DNA from 4 places in the Methylovirgula sp. genome. Region 2 is predicted to be linked to each of the others. Evidence: predicted binding sites of a transcription regulator. Region 2 holds the regulator's gene; each other region holds the start of a gene.
The links. Region 2 encodes LexA, which represses DNA repair genes until DNA is damaged. Its sites were predicted from a motif close to TGTTCNNNNTGTGTTCNG; they were not measured.
Positions count from the first base shown of each region.

Region 1 (3,101 bases), 470 kb from region 2:
GCGCTCGGGATCGATCCGCGCGTTCTCATCGGCGGCGCCGAAATGCTGAACGGCGGGCAGAGTACGCAGCAAGCCCCCGCATCCCCGGCGCCGGCGCAACAGGCTTCGACTGAGACTGGAGTGCCGAAGGATCAGATTGGCCAATTCGTTGCCGCCATTCTGGCGGAGACGGAGGACGTCTGGTCGCAGGTTCTGCCGGCGCAGAAGGGCATTCAATACGTTCCGCCCAAGCTTGTTCTCTACAATGGCTTCACACGCTCAGGCTGCGGCGGCGCTTCGGCCTCGATGGGACCGTTCTATTGTCCCGAGGATAAGAAGGTCTATCTCGACACGTCCTTCTTCCGCGACATGCAAACTAAGTACGGCGGCGGCGGCGACTTCGCTTATGCTTACGTGATCGCGCATGAGATCGGCCACCATGTTCAGGATCAGCTCGGCATTCTCTCGAAGGTCAACGCGGCTGAGCAGAACGCCGATAGCCAGGAACAAGCCAACGCACTCTCCGTGCGGATCGAATTGATGGCCGATTGCCTTGCTGGCGTCTGGGCGAACAATGCGCAGGCGAAATATCACGTTATCGATCAGGGCGACGTCGAGAAGGCGGTGGCGACGGCTCAGGCCATCGGCGATGACCGGCTGCAGAAGGCGACGCGGGGCTATGCTGTGCCGGATTCCTTCACGCACGGGACCGCGGCGCAGCGCGTGCAATGGTTGGAGACAGGGCTGAAATCGGGCCAGATCGACGCCTGCAACACGTTTGCCCAATAGACGCCATTCGTCATGGCCGGGCTTGACCCGGCCATCCGCCAAGGCACTCGTTCAAGTCGAGCTACTTCGCGTCTTGAATTTTTTTCAAACGCATCGGATTTGCCCGAAAACCGCTGCGCACTTTTCGGTCCGATGCTTCAAATCACCCGGCGCAGCCTGATATGACGCGCGAGTCTCGCCCGCGTCGCCTTGGCAAGTGCGGCGAGGCTCGGCGATTTTACGCCAAGGCAGAGCCGACGCGGTGCGAGCAGTGCCGCCGGGCGGACGAGATGGGTCAGGATTTTCTCGATCGGCCGTTCGGCCTCACCGCGCAACAGCCAGCCCTGCGTCTCCGCCTTGCCGAAGCGTAAGAGGTCTTCGATCGCCTCGGCAAATCCGGTTTCTGGCACATAGCCGGCGCGAACGATGAGCAGATGCGCTGCGCGCGCGAGGGGCAAGGCATCGGCGATCCCCTCGGCTTCCGATTTCGATTCAATGAAAGCGCAACCGGCGTGGTCGGCGATATAGCCGAGTTTGATGTGCGGCGGCCCGACGAGAACGGCCTCGCGCACAAGGCCACGCACGGCCGCGCCGACGAAGGCCGAAAGTGTGCGCACGATCGCTTCGGCGGCCGGAGAGTCCCCGCTGGCAACCGCAGGCGACGAACAGATAACGATCAGGGAAATCATCGCGAGCCCCCAAACCTGTTCCGGATTCCGCGCGTTGCCAATTGACACGATGTGCTTTGTTCCATAAATGTTCTCATTATGTTCTTACATAAGGCGTCGCAAATGGCCGCCAAACTCATGTCTCGAGCCACCAAGGTTCAAGCAAAATCTTCCGTTCCTGGCGAGGGTGGGCGCCGTGTAGCCCAAGCGGTGCCGCCCTCGCTTCGGCCGCCGCGCGTCTTCGATTCACCCCCCGGAATCGAGGACGCGCGGCCTCTTATGCCGCGACGGGGCCGTGGCGCGCAATCCAATGCAAGCGGCCGTTTTGAGCCCTTGGCCTATGCGTCCGTCGATGATGGCTGGGCGGATGAGGACGAACTTCCGCCGCTCAAGACCTCGGTGACGTGGGAGAAGGCGAAAACCATCATCACCCGTAACGAGTCGCCCGATATTTCCTTTGATCGGTCGATCAATCCGTATCGCGGCTGCGAGCACGGCTGCGTTTATTGTTTCGCGCGGCCGACGCACGCCTATATGGGCCTTTCGCCGGGGCTCGATTTCGAGACGAAATTATTCGCCAAGGCCGATGCGGCGGCTTTGCTCGAACGCGAACTGGCGGCAAAAAATTATCAGCCGCGGACCATCGCCATCGGCACCAATACGGACCCCTATCAGCCGATCGAGCGCCAGCATCGCGTGATGCGGCAAGTGCTGGAAGTCCTCGCCCGCACCAATCATCCCGTCGGGATCGTCACCAAATCCGCGCTCGTGCTGCGCGATCTCGACCTCCTGGCACCGATGGCGGAAAAAGGTCTCGTCAAGGTCGCTTTGTCTGTAACAAGTCTCGATCCGGTGCTTGCACGGCGCTTGGAGCCCCGCGCGGCGACGCCGGAAAAGCGGCTTTCGACGATCAAGGCGCTCTCCGAGGCTGGCGTGCCCACCTGCGTCATGGTCGCGCCGGTTATTCCGGCGCTGAACGATGCCGAGATCGAAACCATCCTGGAGCGTGCCGGCGTCGCCGGCGCGCGCGAGGCCGGTTACGTCATGCTGCGCCTGCCGCTCGAATTGAGCGACCTCTTCAGCGAATGGCTGGTGGCGCATTATCCCAATAAGGCGCGCCATGTCCTCTCACTCATCCGCTCGACCCGCGACGGCAAGATCTACGATTCGCAATTCGGCAAGCGAATGACCGGATCGGGCCCTTATGCCTGGATGGTCGGGCGCCGCTTCGAGGCTGCTGCGGCGAAGCTTGGCTTCGCCAAGTCGAAGGTCAAGCTGCGCAACGACCTGTTCATCCCGCCGAAACGGGTCGGCGATCAATTGCAGCTCGAATTGTTGTGAGCATCGCATGGGGCGGATTGCATGGATCCTCATCCGGAGTCTAAGAGCCTGGTTCGGGCGGCTTTGCCGCTCGCGAGGTTCTCGAATGGTGCAGAAACCGTCTTTGCCGCATTTCCGTTACGAGCGGCAATTGACCAAGAAATCTCTCTGGCCGGTTGCCGGTGTCGATGAGGTCGGGCGTGGCCCCCTCGCGGGTCCGGTCGCGGCGGCCGCGGTTATTCTCGATCCGGCGCGGCTACCAAAGGGCGTGAATGATTCGAAAGCGCTGTCTGCCGAGGAGCGTGAGGCCGCTTACGAAGAAATCATGCGGCACGCGATTGCGGTGTCGGTCGCCTTTGCCAGCGC
Region 1 is NZ_JBBCGP010000001.1:1,988,895-1,991,995, forward strand. It holds gene WDN02_RS09685 (neutral zinc metallopeptidase) at 1-768, shown strand, start outside; gene WDN02_RS09690 (hypothetical protein) at 906-1,436, opposite strand; gene WDN02_RS09695 (PA0069 family radical SAM protein) at 1,695-2,756, shown strand; gene WDN02_RS09700 (ribonuclease HII) at 2,842-3,101, shown strand, end outside.
Region 1: the regulator LexA is predicted to act here: its motif matches at 1,505-1,522, upstream of WDN02_RS09695 (PA0069 family radical SAM protein).

Region 2 (3,101 bases):
CGTTCATGGCCTATGATTTCCATGAGCTCAATCCTTACGTGCTCATCGGCAATCCGCTGACGCTGACTCTCATCGAATTGTTCGCGGTGCCATGCGCGCTCCTCGGCACGCTGCTCTATCCGCTTGGGCTCGATGCGTTCGTCTGGCATTATCTCGGCCTCGGCATCCGTTTCGTGCTGTGGGTCGCACGCTGGATCGGCACGCTACCGGGCGCGTCAACGCATATCAATGTCTTCGCGCCCTGGGCGATCGTGTTTCTGACATTCGCGGTGCTTTCGGCGGTGATCTGGCGCTCGGCGCTGCTGCGGCTGACGGCCGTGCCGCTCGCAATCATCGGCCTCTATGGCACGATGAATGGTCCATCCTTCGATATGGCGATTGCCGCGACCGGCGATGCCGTCGCCGTGCGCGGGGCGGACGGCGCGTTGACGATCATCGGCCGGCGGCCAAGCCAGTTCACGGTCGAGCAATGGCTCGGCGCCGACGCCGACGCGCGCGACCCGCATGAAGCAATCGACATGAGCGCCTGCGACCGCATCGGCTGCGTCGGCATTCTGGCCGATGGCCGCAGCGTTGCGCTGGTGCTGGACGACGCAGCTTTCGCTGAAGATTGCCTGCGCGCCGATATTGTCATCACGCCGCTCTACGCGCCGCCGGGCTGCGCCGCGCCGCTCGTCATCGATCGCGACAGGCTACGCGGCAGCGGCGCGATGCTTTTGCGCGCGCAAGGCAAGGGCTGGGCATTCGACACCGCCCGTGCCGTGGACGAAGACCGGCCTTGGTCGCCAGCGCCACCTGTGTGGAAAAGGGCGCGTGCTGCGCCCGAGCAAAAAGCGAACGACAGTCCGGACGCTTCACAAGATTAGCCCGTTATGGCCGGGCTTGACCCGGCCATCCACGACTTACCTTGAGGGCCTTGCATGGATGGCCGGAACAAGTCCGGCCATGACGCGCGTTCAACGCAGCTCAATATTTCCTGATGAGGCTCACCAGCTTGCCCTGGATGCGCACGCGGTCGGGGCCGAAAATGCGCGTCTCATAGGCCGAATTGGCGGCTTCGAGCGCGATCGAGGCGCCGCGCTTGCGCAGCCGCTTCAACGTCGCTTCCTCATCGTCGATGAGGGCGACGACGATGTCGCCGGTCTCGGCCGTGTCCTGCTTGCGGATCACCACCGTGTCGGCGTCGAAAATACCGGCGTCGATCATCGAATCGCCACGCACTTCGAGCGCGTAATGTTCGCCGGTCGAGAGCATGTCCGGGGACAGGGTGATCGTGTGGCTGCGGCTCTGCAAAGCGGTGATCGGCGTGCCCGCGGCGATACGGCCCATGACAGGAATGGCGACCATGCCGGCGCGTTCATCCTCGTCCTCGAACGCGGGCATGACAGGGCGTACCTTGCCGAGATTGCCCTCGATGACTTCGGGCGAGAACTTGCGGCCACGTCCATGTGACATGGGCGTTGTCGACTCGGGCAGGCGCAAAACTTCGAGCGCGCGGGCGCGGTTCGGCAGGCGGCGGATGAAGCCGCGCTCCTCGAGCGCCAGGATCAAGCGATGGATGCCGGATTTCGAGCGCAGGTCGAGCGCTTCTTTCATCTCGTCGAAGGAGGGCGGGACGCCGGTCTCCTTCAGACGCTCGTTGATGAAGCGCAGGAGTTCGCTTTGTTTACGGGTCAACATTCAGGCGCTCTCGCTCTTGGGCGGCTCCGGAGCCGAATCACTCCGGTTCAGAAGACGGGAAGCCGCTAAACAAAGAGTGAACAGAGCCTAACCGTTCTTGCTGTGTTCCGTCAAGGTGGGGCGATATTATATTTCGCGGGACCAACGCTAGATGTTGCATCCGTTTTGAGTGTTCTGGCAAAATCCGCGGATGCCGCTTTCGCAACTTACGACCTGCCTGAACGACGCAGCCGCAGTCTCTTCGTTGATTGCTGGGGGCCTTTGGCTTGTCTCCGCAACGCGATCTACGCCCTCGGATTTCACGGAAGTGGAAGTAGCCATCGCCGAGGGCGGCCTTACAGATGAAATGGGTGCCCTCGGGCCGCAGAGTGTGTATGTCAATACAAAGCCGCTGATAGATTTAGCCAACGCGATTAGGCACCAAAGCCAATACAGCGCAATGGCGGCCATCTTCGCCTTTTTGGCCGCAATTTGTCAGGCCGGAGTCCTCTTAGCTGGTCGCTCTTAAAGGCTTCATTTTTTCGGATCGCTTGGCTTAGGTTGCCGATCTGGTTTTGCCACAACCTTCGCAAAGGCTCGGTCAAAATCCTTCGGATCATTGCTCATTTCAAGCTCGTGCGCAGCTTCGCGAATGTGGGTCGCGCCAAGCCACCTACCTCAGCCCGATGACGAGTCCGCTCAGGTCGGCGTTCACCATCAGGCCGACTTGAAAGCCTTCCAATTCCAACACAGCGCCCTTGTCGTTGGCGAGCCGGATGAGGCGGGCGCCGACACCAACCGTGGCACCCGCACCAGCCGCGCCATAGACGCCTGCAATGTCCGATGGCCGGTAGATGTGGAGAACCCGTCCACGCAAAGTCGTATGCGACAGGCCGAAGACAAGCCCGGCATCGACGCCGCCGACGGTCAGCGCATAACGCCGCCCGTGGAAATACAGGCTGCCGCCGCCGCCATTCGCGCCAACGAACCAGCCACCCTTCACGATGGACAGGCGCACGGTGCCGCTGTCGGCAAACGCGGAGGTAGACGAACTCAGAGCAAAAAGGGCCAGCAGACCGACGAGGCTTGCTCGAACCCGATGAGACAGATGCATGGTGCTTCCCCCCTGAAACCCTGTTGCGCAGTCCCGTCAGCCTATATCAGCGACGAAAAGAAAACCAATTCCCGGGAGCCAGCTCTAAATCGGGTCGCGAGACGGGCGTCTTTCTGCGCTCGGCGTAGCTATTCGTTCATCTCAATTTTTAAGAGCGGGGCAACCAATATCACTCATGCTGCCGAGATTATTTAAAAAACGGTGATTGCGAAATGAAAGTTTATGCCATTGTTTGCGACTTTGTCGCGAGGGATGCACATCCCGATTTTTTTGGATGTCTTGAGGCTCTGGGCGAAGCCTGGTGCCACGTCAATGAATCGATCTGGCT
Region 2 is NZ_JBBCGP010000001.1:2,459,358-2,462,458, forward strand. It holds gene WDN02_RS12035 (ComEC/Rec2 family competence protein) at 1-866, shown strand, start outside; gene lexA (transcriptional repressor LexA) at 967-1,680, opposite strand; gene WDN02_RS12045 (hypothetical protein) at 2,333-2,773, opposite strand; gene WDN02_RS12050 (hypothetical protein) at 2,986-3,101, shown strand, end outside.

Region 3 (3,101 bases), 1.1 Mb from region 2:
TAGTCGGGAATTTGGCAGGCGTCCCAAAGCCGCGCCACGTCAGCCGCGGTCTTGGTCGCCCGCAGGACATTCTCGTCCCGCGCCGCGATGTCAAGCACCATTTGATCTTCCGCGAGCGGCGCGCGCGTCAGACCCCTATCCGTCGGGTACTGATCGAGCGAGGCTGTGAGCGCACTGATCGACGCAAAGTCGAGGTCGCTATTGCGCCATTGCAACATTGTGACCGGCTCGAAACGATGTTCCTCGATCGCCTCGACAAGTTCATTGTCAAAAGGTGCGCAGCGCCCGGTCGTACCGAATGTGCCGTCACGCATGTGGCGGCCGGCGCGACCGGCGATCTGGCCAAATTCGGCCGGATTGAGCCGCCGGAATTGCCAGCCATCAAATTTGCGATCGGCCGCGAACGCAATGTGATCGACATCGAGATTAAGCCCCATGCCGATGGCATCTGTCGCGACGATATAATCCACATCGCCGTTTTGATAAATCTCCACCTGCGCATTGCGCGTGCGCGGCGACAAAGCCCCGAGCACGACGGCTGCGCCGCCGCGCTGGCGGCGGATCCATTCGGCGATCGCATAAACCTCCTCGACCGAGAAAGCGATGATCGCACTGCGCGGTGGCAGGCGCGCGATTTTGCGCTCCCCTGCGAAGCTCAGCTTCGACAATCGCGGCCGCGAAATGATTGGTGCGCCGGGCAACAAAGCCTCAAGCGGGCGCTGCATTGTCAAAGCGCCAATCAGCAAAGTCTCGTCACGGCCGCGGCGGTTGAGCAGCCGGTCCGTGAAAACATGGCCCCGGTCGAGATTGGCGGCAAGCTGGATTTCATCGACCGCGACGAAGCTGAGATTGAGATCGCGCGGCATCGCCTCGACCGTCGAAACCCAATAGCGCGGCGATTCCGGCTTGATCTTTTCTTCGCCGGTGACGAGTGCGACGGCGGCTGGCCCCACCCTCTCAGCGACGCGGTTATAGACTTCGCGTGCCAATAGACGCAGCGGCAAGCCGATCATCCCTGTCGGATGGGCCAGCATGCGCTCGATCGCATAATGCGTCTTGCCCGTGTTGGTCGGCCCCAACACGATTTTTACGCCACGCGCACGATCGGGAGGATGAATTCGAGAGCCAGGAACGACGAGGTTCATACGGCGAGGTTCATCGAGACTAACTTTCAGCGACGGCAATCGCGTGCCGGCGCCGGCGGGTGACATATGCGCTTCCGATGGCCCGGCGACAAGTCGCGGCGAGCTGACAGCGAGGGCATTTCCATCATCTAAATGCCACGAAAGTACCTGGCGCCTGTTTCAATCTGTGGCAAACACCATGGCGAGATTGCCATTTCCGTTGACACTTCGAACACGCCACGAACGAATCGAGCCCGAATCGCTGACTGGGCCGGAATCCGCGTTTGTTCACCGCAAGATGTTGGGCGTGAGATCGATTCATCGCTATGGGTTGTGAATCTCGAGCTTTTCCGGGGCTTCATAGGCTACGCCGCGTACGACTCGGGACGGACTCTGACGACGCGCTTTGTCAAGTCCGCGATGAAAAATCATCGATCGTTCAAAGCGCCGTGAATTGGCGCACGCGAATCTTCAGCGGTCGGCCTTCAAAGTCTTGCCGCTTGGCTGCAAATGAAGCTCAACCGCATCGACATAGGCCATGCCGGCCATCGTCCGCAGCCCGATGTGGAACGGGATGACGACATGCGCCCGCTCGATCGGCGCGAGCCAAACCTCGATATCGTGATTTTGCGCCATGAATTTCGTCGAGCGCGAATCGTAACGATGGCCAGCGATGGGCTTGTAGCGAACCGCGCAGACGGACACGGGGCCGTCGTAGCCAATGGCTGACACGTTGCGCGTTCCATTATAGCTCATCGTCAAATCAAAGCGGACAACGCCGTCATAGATCTGCAGCGTACGGTTACAGGCCGCTGGTCCGACCAATGCTTCCCCGGCGGGCACTGCCATGATCAGTGCGCTTGTCGGATCGAGAACGTTGCGTTTTTCCGCCGACGAAACGGGGATGCGAATCGATTCGTCGTCGAGTGGCGGAGAAATATCGACGGCGCGCACATTGCCAGCTGCGAGCGCCATGCGAACGGTACGTGTATCGCGCTCCGACGCGGCCGTTGTCGCATAAGCATTCGGCAGAACCGCACCGCGGCGAATCTCGCCCGATGATGCAAGCGCGATCCGCATATGCGCGAGCCACTCAGCCAAGCCGGTCAGATGCGCGTCGAGTGCGACGCGATAAGCCGCGGCGCTGACGGCGCCCCGCGCGCTTGCCTCACCGATCCGGAACCCGACCAGCGTCACCGCATAACGCGCCGCGATGACTTCCGCCGCAGCGGGGACGATCGCCAGCGTCGTGACAAGAAGAAGCAGAGCGACGAGTGACGAGCAAGCGGAAACGGTGCGCATGGGAGACCGTATATAAATCCGAGAGGATGACGACAAAAGCCCGCTGGTCCCTTGTTCGTATAATTGCTGAGGACTCAGAGTGTTTGGCGGGAAATTCGGCCTCTTTCAAGGCGATAAGGATGAGAATCGTCGTTGTTGAACGGCAATTATCGCCGCTTCGGTGTGCCGATGCAAGAAGCCCTGCGACTCAGCCGGCCAGCGATTTCGGCAATATCCAACAAGCGGGACACAGCCGGTTCGTTTATACAGGCGAGACCTTCCGCCCGCCGCGGGGCTAGATTGAAAACCGCTCCAATACGTTTCATGTGAGTGGCGCCTGCTTAAACGCCCGGCGCCAGCCCGCATGAATTCAGCCCAAGGAGTAAAGCCATGTCGGTCAATGTTCTTTATCGCACCAAGGCCACCGCCCATGGCGGCCGCGACGGCCATTCGCGTACGGAAGACGGCACGCTCGATGTCACGCTGACCATCCCGAAGGAACTCGGCGGTCCCGGCACGCCCGGCAACAATCCCGAAAAACTTTTCGCGACCGGCTATTCGGCCTGTTTCCTGGGCGCCATGAAATTTGTTGCGTCGCAGGGCGGCCCAAAAGTTCCCGAGGATACTGCCGTCTCGGCGATCGTTGGCATCGGCCCGCGCTCGGAAGGCGGCTTCGGCCTTGAAGTCGAACTCGAC
Region 3 is NZ_JBBCGP010000001.1:3,524,823-3,527,923, forward strand. It holds gene WDN02_RS17270 (helicase-related protein) at 1-1,145, opposite strand, end outside; gene WDN02_RS17275 (DUF3108 domain-containing protein) at 1,596-2,426, opposite strand; gene WDN02_RS17280 (organic hydroperoxide resistance protein) at 2,796-3,101, shown strand, end outside.
Region 3: the regulator LexA is predicted to act here: its motif matches at 1,353-1,370, upstream of WDN02_RS17270 (helicase-related protein).

Region 4 (3,101 bases), 2.4 Mb from region 2:
CGGCGTCGGTCACGCCGATGATATTCGCGGTTGTCTCGTGGGTGCCGAGTGAGGCCTGTTCGGCGCGCCGCGCGATCTCGCGTGTCGCGGCTTCCTGCTCCGCCACCGCGGTCTCGGCGGCGATCGCGATGGAACTCACCTGCTGTGTCGTCTTCGCGATGCTGGCGATGAACGAGGCGACATGTTGGGTCGCGGCCTGGATGCCCGCGACTTGCGCGTCGATTTCCGAGGTCGCCCGCGAGGTCGCGAGCGCAAGATTTTTGACTTCCTGCGCGACAATGGCAAAGCCACGTCCCGCTTCGCCCGCGCGCGCGGCTTCAATCGTCGCGTTGAGCGCCAGCATGTTGGTCTGCGCCGCGATATTGCTGATCAGCACGACGCTGCCGCCGATGCGCTCGGCGGCTTCGGAAAGACTATTCACCGCATCCTGCGTCTCATCAGCCTTGTCGGCTGCGTTCCGCGCAACCTGATTGGATTCATGGACCCGGGCGCTGACTTCACCGATCGCATGCGAAAGATGGTTGGTCGCATAAGCGACGGCCTGGACATGCGCTTCCGACTCGCGGGAGGCGATGGCCACGGCCATCGATTGCTTCGTCGTTTCCTCGGCGGACAAGGTCAGTACGTCCGAAGTGCTGCGCAAATCTCCGGCGGCGGCTGTGACACCGGCAACAATATCACCGACCGCATGTTCGAAGGATTTGGCGAGATGGCTGAGCGTGCGGGTTCGCTCGTCCTGGCCGGCTTCGAGATAACCGTCCATCGTGATGAGCAGATCGAGCATGGTGATGCGCAAATAGGCGAGTTGGAGCTTCGCCCGGCGTTGACGCAAGGAGAAGTCCCAGGGCTTGCGGGGCAAACGCAAAGCAATGGCTTCGAGAACGCGCGCCAGAATGAAGCTGCGGCCCCCCATTGAGAGCTGAAGATTGATTCCGAAATCGTTGCGCAGGCGATAAATGTTTGCGACCGAATCCGCGTAATCGTCTGCGAATCGCGCCTGCATCATAATTTCCCAATGACGCAGATATTTTTCGCGTGCGAATGCGACGCTGGCGGGATCGTTAATATACGACGATATCCCCAGAATTGCCGGCGCGGTTCGATAGAACAGGTCGAGCGCCGCGGTGAATTCCCTCGACAGAAAATCGCGATTGCGCCGGAGGATCGCGGCGCATTCCGCGTCGATCCCGTAAAATCGCCGGAGGTCGGCGAGCGAAGCTTTCAAAGACATCTGCACTTCCATCTGGAGCGCGCTAATCCTAGGAGGATTTTATTAAGCGAGCCGTAACGCAGTGCGAAAACCCTGCCGAAACCGCATCTTGCGATGTGGATGCCGCAATCAAGCACCGCTTGTCCTCGAAAATCTGTTCCGCCTTCGTTCACACGCATTCCGTGATCTGGTAGGAAGGCATATGAGTCAGATTCTCTTTGTTGCATTTGGAACGCCGGTTTCCGTCGCGATATTGGCGATGAGCCTCTCCGGATTGGCGTTTGTTCTGCTTGTCTTGACGCTGAGTCTTGGCGCAAGCGGACGCCGCCGCGACGCGGCCGAGGCGGTGGCGCGACAGGCGGATTTGCAGGAAAAGCTCGCCGACCTTGCGCGCGCTCACGCGGAAGTGACGGGGCGCGTGCGCAGCATGGGCGAGATTCTCGGTTCGCGGCAGGCGGACCTTGCGCGCTTTGTTGCCGAGCAACTCGAATCGGTCGGCTCGCGCGTCGGCCGCAGTCTTGAAGATCAATCGCGCAATTCGAGCGAGAGCCTCGGCAAGCTCAACGAGCGCCTGGCGGTGATCGACGCGGCACAGGCGCGACTCACTGGCCTCACCGAAGAAGTGATCGGCCTGAAGGATATTCTTGCAAACAAGCAGGCGCGCGGTGCGTTCGGCCAGGGACGGATGGAGGCGATCGTCCGCGATGCGTTACCGGGAAACGCCTATGAATTTCAGTACACGTTGTCGAACCGTTGCCGCCCGGACTGTGTGATTCGTTTGCCGGGCGATGATCGCGTGATGGTGGTCGACGCCAAATTTCCGCTCGAAGCTTTTGTCGCTTTGAAAGACGCGCAGGATGGCGAGGCGCGAAAGATTGCGGCCGCGCGGGTTCGAGCCGATGTCGGCCGGCATATCGCCGATATCAAGGAACGTTATTTCGTCGCCGGCGAAACACAGGACATCGCCATTCTCTTCGTGCCTTCGGAATCGCTCTACGCAGACCTCGCCGAACATTTCGAGGACGTCGTGCAGAAGGCGCATACCAACCGCATCGTGATCGTCTCACCGTCGCTGCTTGTGATGGCCGTGCAGGTGATGCAGGCGCTGGTTCGCGATGCGCGCGTGCGCGAACAGGCGCATATCATCCAGGTCGAAGTACGGCGGCTGGTCGAGGATGTCGTGCGGCTGCGCCAAAGGGTCGGCAAGCTCAGCGCGCATTTTGGCCAGGCGCAAGAGGATATCGCTGGCATCGTCATTTCTGCCGATAAGATCGCCAAGAGCGGCGAGCGCATTGATATGCTCGACTTTGAGCAAAGCCCGTCAGCAAAGCCGCAAGCGGAGTTCGCGCTGGGCGGTCTCGGCAAAGCGGCGGAGTGAAAGCCGGCATCGGGCCCCCGAGTTTCGTAAGCAGGGCGGTGAAGGATAGCGGCGCAAGATTCCAGCCCCTCACGTATGTGGGGCGCTCGAACCGAGGGTGCTACTCCCTCTTCAATTGATTAGCCGCGGCTAACACTTTCGGAAATTCGGCGCAGAGCCGCGCGGGGCTGGTCCCGTGCTGCCGGGCGGCGAGACGTCAGGATGTTGCCCGCTTGTAACTACGCGGATGGGAAGCCGATAGATCGGTTGACCTCAGCCTGGCCAATCTTACAAGCGCGCTAGAGCTTCGTGCATTCAAGTTGGTCCATATCCGGCAGCATTGAAGTAGTTTCTGCATTCCTCGGGCTGGAAGAGGTCGCAGATTTGGCCGATAGCCCGCCAAAGACCGTCGATGGTCCTGATGGCGCGAGCGCGTAGGTGGGCTTTGAGTTTGGCGAAGGCCATCTCGATCGGATTGAGATCGGGGCTGTAGGGCGGCAGGAAGAGGATCCAGGCACCGCGGGCACGGATGGC
Region 4 is NZ_JBBCGP010000001.1:60,087-63,187, reverse strand. It holds gene WDN02_RS00325 (globin-coupled sensor protein) at 1-1,231, opposite strand, end outside; gene rmuC (DNA recombination protein RmuC) at 1,413-2,588, shown strand; gene WDN02_RS00315 (IS630 family transposase) at 2,883-3,101, opposite strand, start outside.
Region 4: the regulator LexA is predicted to act here: its motif matches at 1,366-1,383, upstream of rmuC (DNA recombination protein RmuC).